2 regions of the Paenibacillus sp. Z6-24 genome follow, and region 2 is predicted to be linked to the other one. Evidence: a T-box and tRNA genes for the amino acid it is inferred to sense, from the RefSeq annotation. Region 2 holds a T-box; the other holds one or more tRNA genes.
What was found. A T-box is a leader RNA that pairs with one kind of tRNA and senses whether it is charged. The one in region 2 lies ahead of M1D61_RS10380 (glutamine--tRNA ligase/YqeY domain fusion protein), so its partner is inferred to be a tRNA-Gln.
Positions count from the first base shown of each region.

Region 1: it has a tRNA-Gln gene. The T-box ahead of M1D61_RS10380 (glutamine--tRNA ligase/YqeY domain fusion protein) is inferred to sense a tRNA for this amino acid. The anticodon was not compared.

Region 1 covers NZ_CP096398.1:976,336-980,731, reverse strand. The annotation lists gene M1D61_RS04415 (PspA/IM30 family protein) at 1-325, opposite strand, end outside; gene M1D61_RS04410 (hypothetical protein) at 568-879, opposite strand; tRNA gene M1D61_RS04405 (tRNA-Arg) at 1,397-1,470, opposite strand; tRNA gene M1D61_RS04400 (tRNA-Cys) at 1,485-1,558, opposite strand; tRNA gene M1D61_RS04395 (tRNA-Gly) at 1,573-1,647, opposite strand; tRNA gene M1D61_RS04390 (tRNA-Gln) at 1,662-1,736, opposite strand; tRNA gene M1D61_RS04385 (tRNA-His) at 1,754-1,826, opposite strand; tRNA gene M1D61_RS04380 (tRNA-Trp) at 1,861-1,934, opposite strand; tRNA gene M1D61_RS04375 (tRNA-Tyr) at 1,940-2,024, opposite strand; tRNA gene M1D61_RS04370 (tRNA-Thr) at 2,029-2,104, opposite strand; tRNA gene M1D61_RS04365 (tRNA-Phe) at 2,130-2,205, opposite strand; tRNA gene M1D61_RS04360 (tRNA-Asp) at 2,287-2,362, opposite strand; tRNA gene M1D61_RS04355 (tRNA-Met) at 2,370-2,443, opposite strand; tRNA gene M1D61_RS04350 (tRNA-Val) at 2,465-2,540, opposite strand; tRNA gene M1D61_RS04345 (tRNA-Glu) at 2,635-2,706, opposite strand; tRNA gene M1D61_RS04340 (tRNA-Ser) at 2,728-2,819, opposite strand; tRNA gene M1D61_RS04335 (tRNA-Asn) at 2,823-2,898, opposite strand; rRNA gene rrf (5S ribosomal RNA) at 2,940-3,056, opposite strand; rRNA gene M1D61_RS04325 (23S ribosomal RNA) at 3,128-4,396, opposite strand, start outside.
Region 2 covers NZ_CP096398.1:2,355,977-2,360,372, forward strand. The annotation lists gene arsC (arsenate reductase (thioredoxin)) at 15-434, shown strand; gene M1D61_RS10370 (DinB family protein) at 533-1,030, opposite strand; gene M1D61_RS10375 (CGNR zinc finger domain-containing protein) at 1,354-1,914, shown strand; T-box leader at 1,976-2,253, shown strand; gene M1D61_RS10380 (glutamine--tRNA ligase/YqeY domain fusion protein) at 2,455-4,131, shown strand; gene M1D61_RS10385 (heavy metal translocating P-type ATPase) at 4,390-4,396, shown strand, end outside.

The DNA of each region.
Region 1 (4,396 bases), 1.4 Mb from region 2:
GCAGCAGATCGTTATATTGGTTTTCCTTTTCTTCGTACATTACTTTTTCCTGCAGAGCCATCCGGGCCAAATCTTCTTCCTCTGCCTTTAGAGCCAGCATAGCCTGCTCTTCACGCTTTTTGCGCATGGAAGATGCTTTCTCCACATGCTGGTGCAGCTGGCGTGTATGCTGCGCTATATTGTTGTACAGTTTCTCTGCCTCGTTGATTTCCTGACGTGTATCCAGCAGAAACTGATCAATTAATCTTACCGGGTCCTGGCTTTGTTCCAGCTTTTCATTCAAAGTGGCTACGGTAATATCCCGTATACGTTTAAACATATTCATGATATTAGTGCTCCCTCCTTTACGTGCTCAATCAAGCGGTACACTGCAGTTGTTGACCAGCTTTAGTTCCAGACTTTCAGTTCCACAACTTTCATCCTCGCCAACATATTCCACTTTGTACTCATAAGATGTCTATCATTATAAGATGAATACAACAGTATATATTTATTTATCGTAAAGTGTTTTAAGCTTTATTAGCAACTTACCCATTCGCTCTAGGTAGGACACGACTAAGCTGCTAATTAAAACGTTTGACGGCGATTTTTTAGAAGAGTAATACCCCAGACCACCAATGCTATTCCAAGGACGGGACCGATAAGAAAGGACAATTTTGAAAAAAGGATACAAGCTCCGATGATGCTCAGTACAATTCCCAATACTTTTCTTCCACTTTGAAGAGCATAGTAACCGAGGATCAGCATTGCTACCGGAATCAGCAGCCCAATCAGTTCCCCCATCAGACTATGTACTACAGGGAAGAACTTGCCGAATACCATCAGAATACCTACTGCGATTAATGCTACCGCTGCGATACTTTTACGATTGATATTCATTCCATTCACCTCCTTCTCTTTGAGTTTGAAAAGCTTGAGTACTTCCGCCAACTACTATTTACTATCATCCATAATTAATTGGGCAGTTCACCAGTTAATTGCTACCGGTTACTGTCAGGCTGACTCGCTTTGCCTTATAGTTACATTCTAATAGAATAAACTGCTGTCTGAAATGGACTGAGGATGGTATTTTATCCTAGACCTAAGGCGGGGCTAACTCTGGACCGACGCCTTATATAGAGCTTTCCGCTTATAATCCACCTATTCTTCCACTTCAAATACTCATGCTTCATAATTCATATCCCACACTCTATACTTTGTACTCTCTACTCTTTACTTCACACTTCACACTTCACACTTCACACTTCACACTTCACACTTCACACTTCACACTTCACACTTCACACTTCACACTTCACAGAATAATTATACGCTACTAGAAAAAGATATAACGAAAAAGCCTGGTATAACTGCTATAATAGCAGTTATACCAGGCTTTTCACTTCCTGATGAAAAACGCGCCCTAAGAGATTCGAACTCCTGACCTTTTGATTCGTAGTCAAACGCTCTATCCAGCTGAGCTAAGGGCGCTCAAAATAAAATACTGGAGGCGCCACCCAGATTCGAACTGGGGATAAAGCTTTTGCAGAGCTGTGCCTTACCACTTGGCTATGGCGCCGTATGAAATTAAAATGGAGCGGACGACGGGAATCGAACCCGCGACCCTCGCCTTGGCAAGGCGATGCTCTACCGCTGAGCCACGTCCGCTCATTTGCAAAAAATGGCTGGGGATATAGGATTCGAACCTATGCGTGACGGAGTCAAAGTCCGTTGCCTTACCGCTTGGCTAATCCCCAATATTGAAAATAAAAAGGGCGATCGACGGGAATTGAACCCGCGAATGTCGGATTCACAGTCCGATGCGTTAACCCCTTCGCCACGACCGCCATGCTATAAAATATATACTAAAATTAAAATAATTGGCAGGGGCAGCAGGAATTGAACCCACACCAACGGTTTTGGAGACCGTTGTTCTACCTTTAAACTATGCCCCTATAACTGGTGGAGGCTGATGGATTCGAACCACCGAACTCAGAGAGAACAGATTTACAGTCTGCTGCGTTTGGCCACTTCGCTAAGCCTCCATAGTGGTGCCGGCGAGAGGATTCGAACCCCCGACCTACTGATTACAAGTCAGTTGCTCTACCAACTGAGCTACACCGGCATAAAACTATTAGTTATTCAATTAATGGTGGCTCGGGACGGAATCGAACCGCCGACACGAGGATTTTCAGTCCTCTGCTCTACCGACTGAGCTACCGAGCCGTAGCTTAATGTATTGCTTCGTGTCGACTCTTCTACTCTAGTTCACTTTACAATTAACAAGTAGTGAGTGGATACTAAAAATGGCGGAACCGACGGGATTTGAACCCGCGATCTCCTGCGTGACAGGCAGGCATGTTAACCCCTACACCACGGTTCCAAAACTATTGCGGGGACAGGATTTGAACCTGTGACCTTCGGGTTATGAGCCCGACGAGCTACCGGACTGCTCCACCCCGCGTCATCATGCAAAAAGTATCTATGGTGGAGACTGAGGGGATCGAACCCCCGACCCTCTGCTTGTAAGGCAGATGCTCTCCCAGCTGAGCTAAGTCTCCATGGGACACAAGAGTGATTGTAACATGCTTATTAAGTTAATGTCAAACACATTCACTTATTATGTACAATTCATCTCTATATGAAGTAAAACAATGACCCGTAGGGGATTCGAACCCCTGTTACCTCCGTGAAAGGGAGGTGTCTTAACCCCTTGACCAACGGGCCTTACTATTTATAGAAGAAATATGGCGGAGAGAGAGGGATTCGAACCCTCGAGACGCTTGTGACGCCTACACGATTTCCAATCGTGCTCCTTCGGCCAACTCGGACACCTCTCCATATGGCTCCCCGAACAGGACTCGAACCTGTGACAACTCGATTAACAGTCGAGTGCTCTACCAACTGAGCTATCAGGGAATAATACCCGCTCTCTTCGAGCGGAAGTCTTGCTTGTTTTCGCTTGGCAACGTCCTACTCTCCCAGGACCCTGCGGTCCAAGTACCATCGGCGCTGGAGGGCTTAACGGTCGTGTTCGGGATGGGTACGTGTGGAACCCCTCCGCCATCATCACCAAACGTCTTGCCTTGCAGGTGTTGATCACCTGAAAACTGAATCCGAAACGAAACCTCGCTGCTTTAGAAGCTTTTTGGATAAGCCCTCGACCGATTAGTATTGGTCAGCTCCATGCATTGCTGCACTTCCACCCCCAACCTATCTACCTCGTCGTCTTCAAGGGGTCTTACTAATTGGGAAATCTCATCTTGAGGGGGGCTTCACGCTTAGATGCTTTCAGCGCTTATCCCTTCCGCACGTAGCTACCCAGCGATGCTCCTGGCGGAACAACTGGTACACCAGCGGTGCGTCCATCCCGGTCCTCTCGTACTAAGGACAGCTCCTCTCAAATTTCCTACGCCCACGACAGATAGGGACCGAACTGTCTCACGACGTTCTGAACCCAGCTCGCGTACCGCTTTAATGGGCGAACAGCCCAACCCTTGGGACCTACTTCAGCCCCAGGATGCGATGAGCCGACATCGAGGTGCCAAACCTCCCCGTCGATGTGGACTCTTGGGGGAGATAAGCCTGTTATCCCCAGGGTAGCTTTTATCCGTTGAGCGATGGCCCTTCCATGCGGTACCACCGGATCACTAAGCCCGACTTTCGTCCCTGCTCGACTTGTAGGTCTCGCAGTCAAGCTCCCTTATGCCTTTACACTCTTCGAATGATTTCCAACCATTCTGAGGGAACCTTAGGGCGCCTCCGTTACATTTTAGGAGGCGACCGCCCCAGTCAAACTGCCCACCTGACACGGTCCCTGTACCGGATTACGGTACCAGGTTAGAACTCAGATGCGATCAGGGTGGTATCCCAACGGCGCCTCCAAGGAAGCTTGCGCTCCCTCTTCGTAGGCTCCCACCTATCCTGTACAAATCGCACCCCAGTTCAATATCAAGCTGCAGTAAAGCTCCATGGGGTCTTTCCGTCTTGTCGCGGGTAACCTGCATCTTCACAGGTATTAAAATTTCACCGGATCTCTCGTTGAGACAGCGCCCAAATCGTTACGCCATTCGTGCGGGTCAGAATTTACCTGACAAGGAATTTCGCTACCTTAGGACCGTTATAGTTACGGCCGCCGTTTACTGGGGCTTCGGTTCATAGCTTCGCTTGCGCTAACCACTCCCCTTAACCTTCCAGCACCGGGCAGGCGTCAGCCCGTATACTTCGCCTTGCGGCTTCGCACAGACCTGTGTTTTTGCTAAACAGTCGCTTGGGCCTTTTCACTGCGGCCCCCTCGTGCTATTCACACTACCGGGGCACCCCTTCTCCCGAAGTTACGGGGTCATTTTGCCGAGTTCCTTAACGAGAGTTCTTCCGCGCGCCTTAGAATTCTCTTCTCGCCCACCTGTGTCGGTTT
Region 2 (4,396 bases):
AGGAGCGGAATATAATGGACAAAAAAACGATTTATTTCCTGTGTACAGGCAATTCATGCCGCAGTCAGATGGCTGAAGGCTGGGCCAAAAAGTATCTTGGAGAGAACTGGAATGTGTATAGTGCCGGCATCGAAGCCCATGGACTCAATCCCAATGCGGTCAAAGCGATGAACGAGGTAGGTATCGACATTTCACAGCAGACATCCGATATCATTGACATGGAACTGCTCAATCATGCCGATATGGTCGTTACCCTGTGCAGTGATGCAGATGATAAATGTCCGGCTACACCTTCTCATGTACGCCGCGAACACTGGGGATTTGATGATCCTGCTAAGGCCGAAGGCAATGATGCGCAGAAATGGGGCGTATTCCAGCGTGTGCGTGATGAGATTGGTAACCGTATCAAAAGCTTTTCCCTGACCGGCATGTAATTGGCTGTCCTACATCTTCGAATAGAATACCTATGCAAAGTAAATCCCGGTGTGCTCATGAAAAGGCGCACCGGGATTTGCTTTGTAATGATCCTGTTCTATTGGAATCTGATTTCCCAGCAGCCCTGCAGTTTGCGCAGCAGGACAATCTGACCGGCATGATAGCTGTCATGAAGCATCCAGCTGGCCAGCTGTTCACCGATCTGTACATCTTCGGAAGAGTAGAGTGCGGCCAAATCATCATCTGTATAGAAGGCGATTTGTTCCCTTAATGCATCGGAGATTCGGGTGACTTCGGCGACCAGGTCATTCCACTGCTGCTCCTGCCCAGGGTCTCCAGGTTCACCAAAAGTCTCCAGATTGGTAGCAGCTTGTGGACCCGGGTTCTGATTCTGAAGCTTGTTCAGCACTAACCGGTTATAATAAGCGATATGGTTGACGTACTGCCAGATCGTCAGATTATTCCCCTGCGGACGCCATACTGCCTGGGCAGCTGTTAATCCCTCCAACGCTACAGATAACGGTACGATCCAGTTCTCATCTTTCCAGCTTTGATCCTTTTGAAGCAGCAGTAACTCGGCGGCGCTTACAGTCATTTTTGTTCCTCCTTGTGGGTACATGCAGACCGTTGATGGATTGCGGTACAGGATTAGTCGAATAAACAGGGTTGGCTATGCTGTGATCTCAGAGTTTTTCATCAGATAACAAATATTTTCTCTGTCCCATCCCATAGCAGGGTCTATACTAGGAAATCCACATGTCCATGGGTTATTAACTTTCTGAACAATAAATGTAACTGGCTACCATATGGTTAAATGGTTACAATTATAGTTAAACATAAAGCGGTGCTTGTAACCATCCAATTTTATATTTGGTAGTTACAATAGTGATCGACGATTATGAAGATAAAGGTGATGGGATGAATATATTATGGAGTGATTTTCTGAATAGTGACTGGCATGACTGGAAAGAAGGCAAGCGGGATATGGATCGGCTGCCGCTGGCAGAGTGGCAGCAGTCTTTCCTGGATAAGCATCATCTTCGGGCGCCTGTACCGGCTTCTGCAGAACAACTTCAGTATTTAATCGATTTTCGAGCTGATCTGCAGCAGATCGCTGTTCATCAGTCAGAAGGCAATCAACTGACATCTCAGCAGATACAGACGCTGAACCATATACTGGAAGCCGCTGCAGTGCAGCGTCATCTCGTCATGGAAGCAGGCCGTCCGGTTATTCATTACCGGCAGCTGGGCGATGACTGGCAGAGTGTAGCTGCTGAAGTGGCAGCCCATTTTGTGCATACACTGAGGGAAGGCGAAGGCAGCCGGATCCGCATTTGCGATAATCCTGACTGCCGCTGGATATTCTATGACGATACACGCAGCCGTACCAAAAAATATTGCGATGACAAACTATGTGGGAATCTTATGAAAGTAAGACGCTTCCGTGCAAAAAAGCGAGCATCGCAGAACAAACCATAATGCCTTCACACGATGGAAGGTATTGTAAAACATAGTACCGAGTGATAATATAGTTCCAATATCAAATGCGATGACGAGAAGAGTAGGATAAGTTACTTTTTGTACAGAGAGCTCCGGCAGCTGAAAAGGAGCCAAAAAGCCTTATTTGAAACAAGCCTCCGAGCAGCGTATCGGACTGGTCGATCCGGGTATGGTACGACAGGAGCTCCTGTTACAGAGCTAGGGTATAACCGTCTGTGCATCAGCCATCATCACCGGACAGCGGCGTACCTGATAAGGCGGATATAGCGATATATCCGTAAACTGGGGTGGCACCGCGATTATAATCTCGTCCCCAAGACCATACGTCTTGGAGGTGGGATTTTTTTGTTGTGTTTTTTGTTGTATTTGTAAAGGAATTCGCAGCTGTCTGTGCCAATTAATCAGTGCAAACAGCTGTCCCAAACTAACTTAACTATACATCCGGTAAGGGCATGGCCTGGAAACATGCAAGCAGGGCCAGAAGCCATGCCGCCGGCAAATAACAAGGGAGGCCACCCCATGAGTACCGTAAATGAAAATAATACCCATTTCATTCATAAAGTCATCGAAGAAGATATTCGCGCAGCATCCTACAGCCGTCCGATTGCGACCCGCTTTCCGCCGGAGCCAAACGGCTATCTGCATATCGGCAGCGCTTTTGCCATTATTACCAATGCAGAGTTGGCGCGGCAATATGGAGGTCTGTTCAAACTGCGGATGGATGATACCAATCCGCTCAAGGAAAGTATGGAATACGTGCATTCGATTATCGACGATATCAAGTGGCTGGGCTATGATCCGGAAGTCCATTTTGGTTCTGATTATGGGGAGCATTATTATGAGGCAGCAATCCGGCTTATTCGTAAAGGCAAAGCCTACGTATGCGATCTGCCGCCGGATGAGATGGCCCGGTATCGCGGCACACTGACCGAACCGGGAATAAACAGCCCTTATCGCGACCGCTCGGTGGACGAGAATCTGGCGCTGCTGGCAGGTATGCGGGCAGGCAAGGATGCAGCGGGAAGCAGAGTGCTGCGGACGAAGATCGATATGGCTTCTCCCAATATGACACTGCGTGATCCGGTGCTGTACCGGATTATCCACGCGCCGCATTACCGGACAGGCGAGGCATGGTGCATCTACCCGATGTATGATTTTGCCCATCCGATCCAGGATGCGCTGGAAGGCATCACCCATTCGCTCTGCTCCATTGAGTTCAAGGAGCACCGGCCGCTGTATGAATGGGTACTGGATGAGCTGGACATTAACGAACCGCCCAAGCAAAGGGAATTCGGACGGCTCAATATTACGGGAGCTGTAACGAGCAAGCGATATTTGCGTGAGCTGGTAGAAGGTGGTTATGTGGATGGCTGGGATGATCCGCGCCTGCCGACACTGCAAGGACTGCGCAGACGCGGATTTACTCCGGAGAGCATTCGATCTTTTTTCCGGGAGATTGGGATGATCCGGACGAGCAGTACGGTGGATATTGCCATGCTGGAGCATAGTATCCGGCAGGATCTGAAGCCGCACACACGCAGCGCGATGGTCATACTGGACCCGGTCAAGGTCATCATTACCAACTATCCGGCAGACAAGACCGAGTGGCTGACCGTGGAGAATAACGCGGAGAATGAAGACATGGGTACACGTGAGCTGCCATTTACGAGAGAACTGTGGATCGAGCGGGAAGATTTCATGGAAGAGCCGATACGTGGATTCCACCGTCTGTCGCCGGGTGTAGAAATAAGGCTCAAAGGCGCTTACTTTATCCGCTGCGAGCATGTGGTATGGGACGAGTCTTCTGGAGAGATTACGGAGCTGCACTGTACGTACGATCCGGCTACACGAAGCGGCAGCGGCTTCAATGCCCGTAAGGTCAAAGCAACACTGCACTGGGTGTCCGCAGCCCACGGGGTGGAGGTAGAAGTGCATCTCTATGACCGTCTGTTGCGCGAACCGGATACAATTCCGGCAGAGAACGCTGATTGGCAGGAGCGTATCAATCCGGATTCCTTGATCCGGCTAACGGGCAGTATCGCCGAACCGTCACTCAGTGAAGCGGCCATAGGTGATCGCTTTCAGTTTATCCGGCACGGCTATTTTGCTGTCGACAGTAAATACAGTACTGCTGAGCGCCTCGTATTCAACCGGATTGTGTCTCTAAAGGACTCGTGGAAAGGCGGAAAAACCTGAGCAGGAAAGAGCTGTGTATGCTTGATCCGCTATTCTGATTGATGGCAATAAACCACAATCAGCAAGTCACAACCAGCAAGCCCCAAAATCCACCTGTCCGGTATATCGGATAAGCGGATTTTGGGGCTTTTTATTGTTCCCGTTTCTATGGTGGTAAGGCTGAATCCAAGGTTTTGACTTTACGCCAAGCAGGAATTATAATGAATATAACATATGAACAGTTATTCATGTATTGCTTGGTGAAAGGGGAGAATATCCTTGGAGC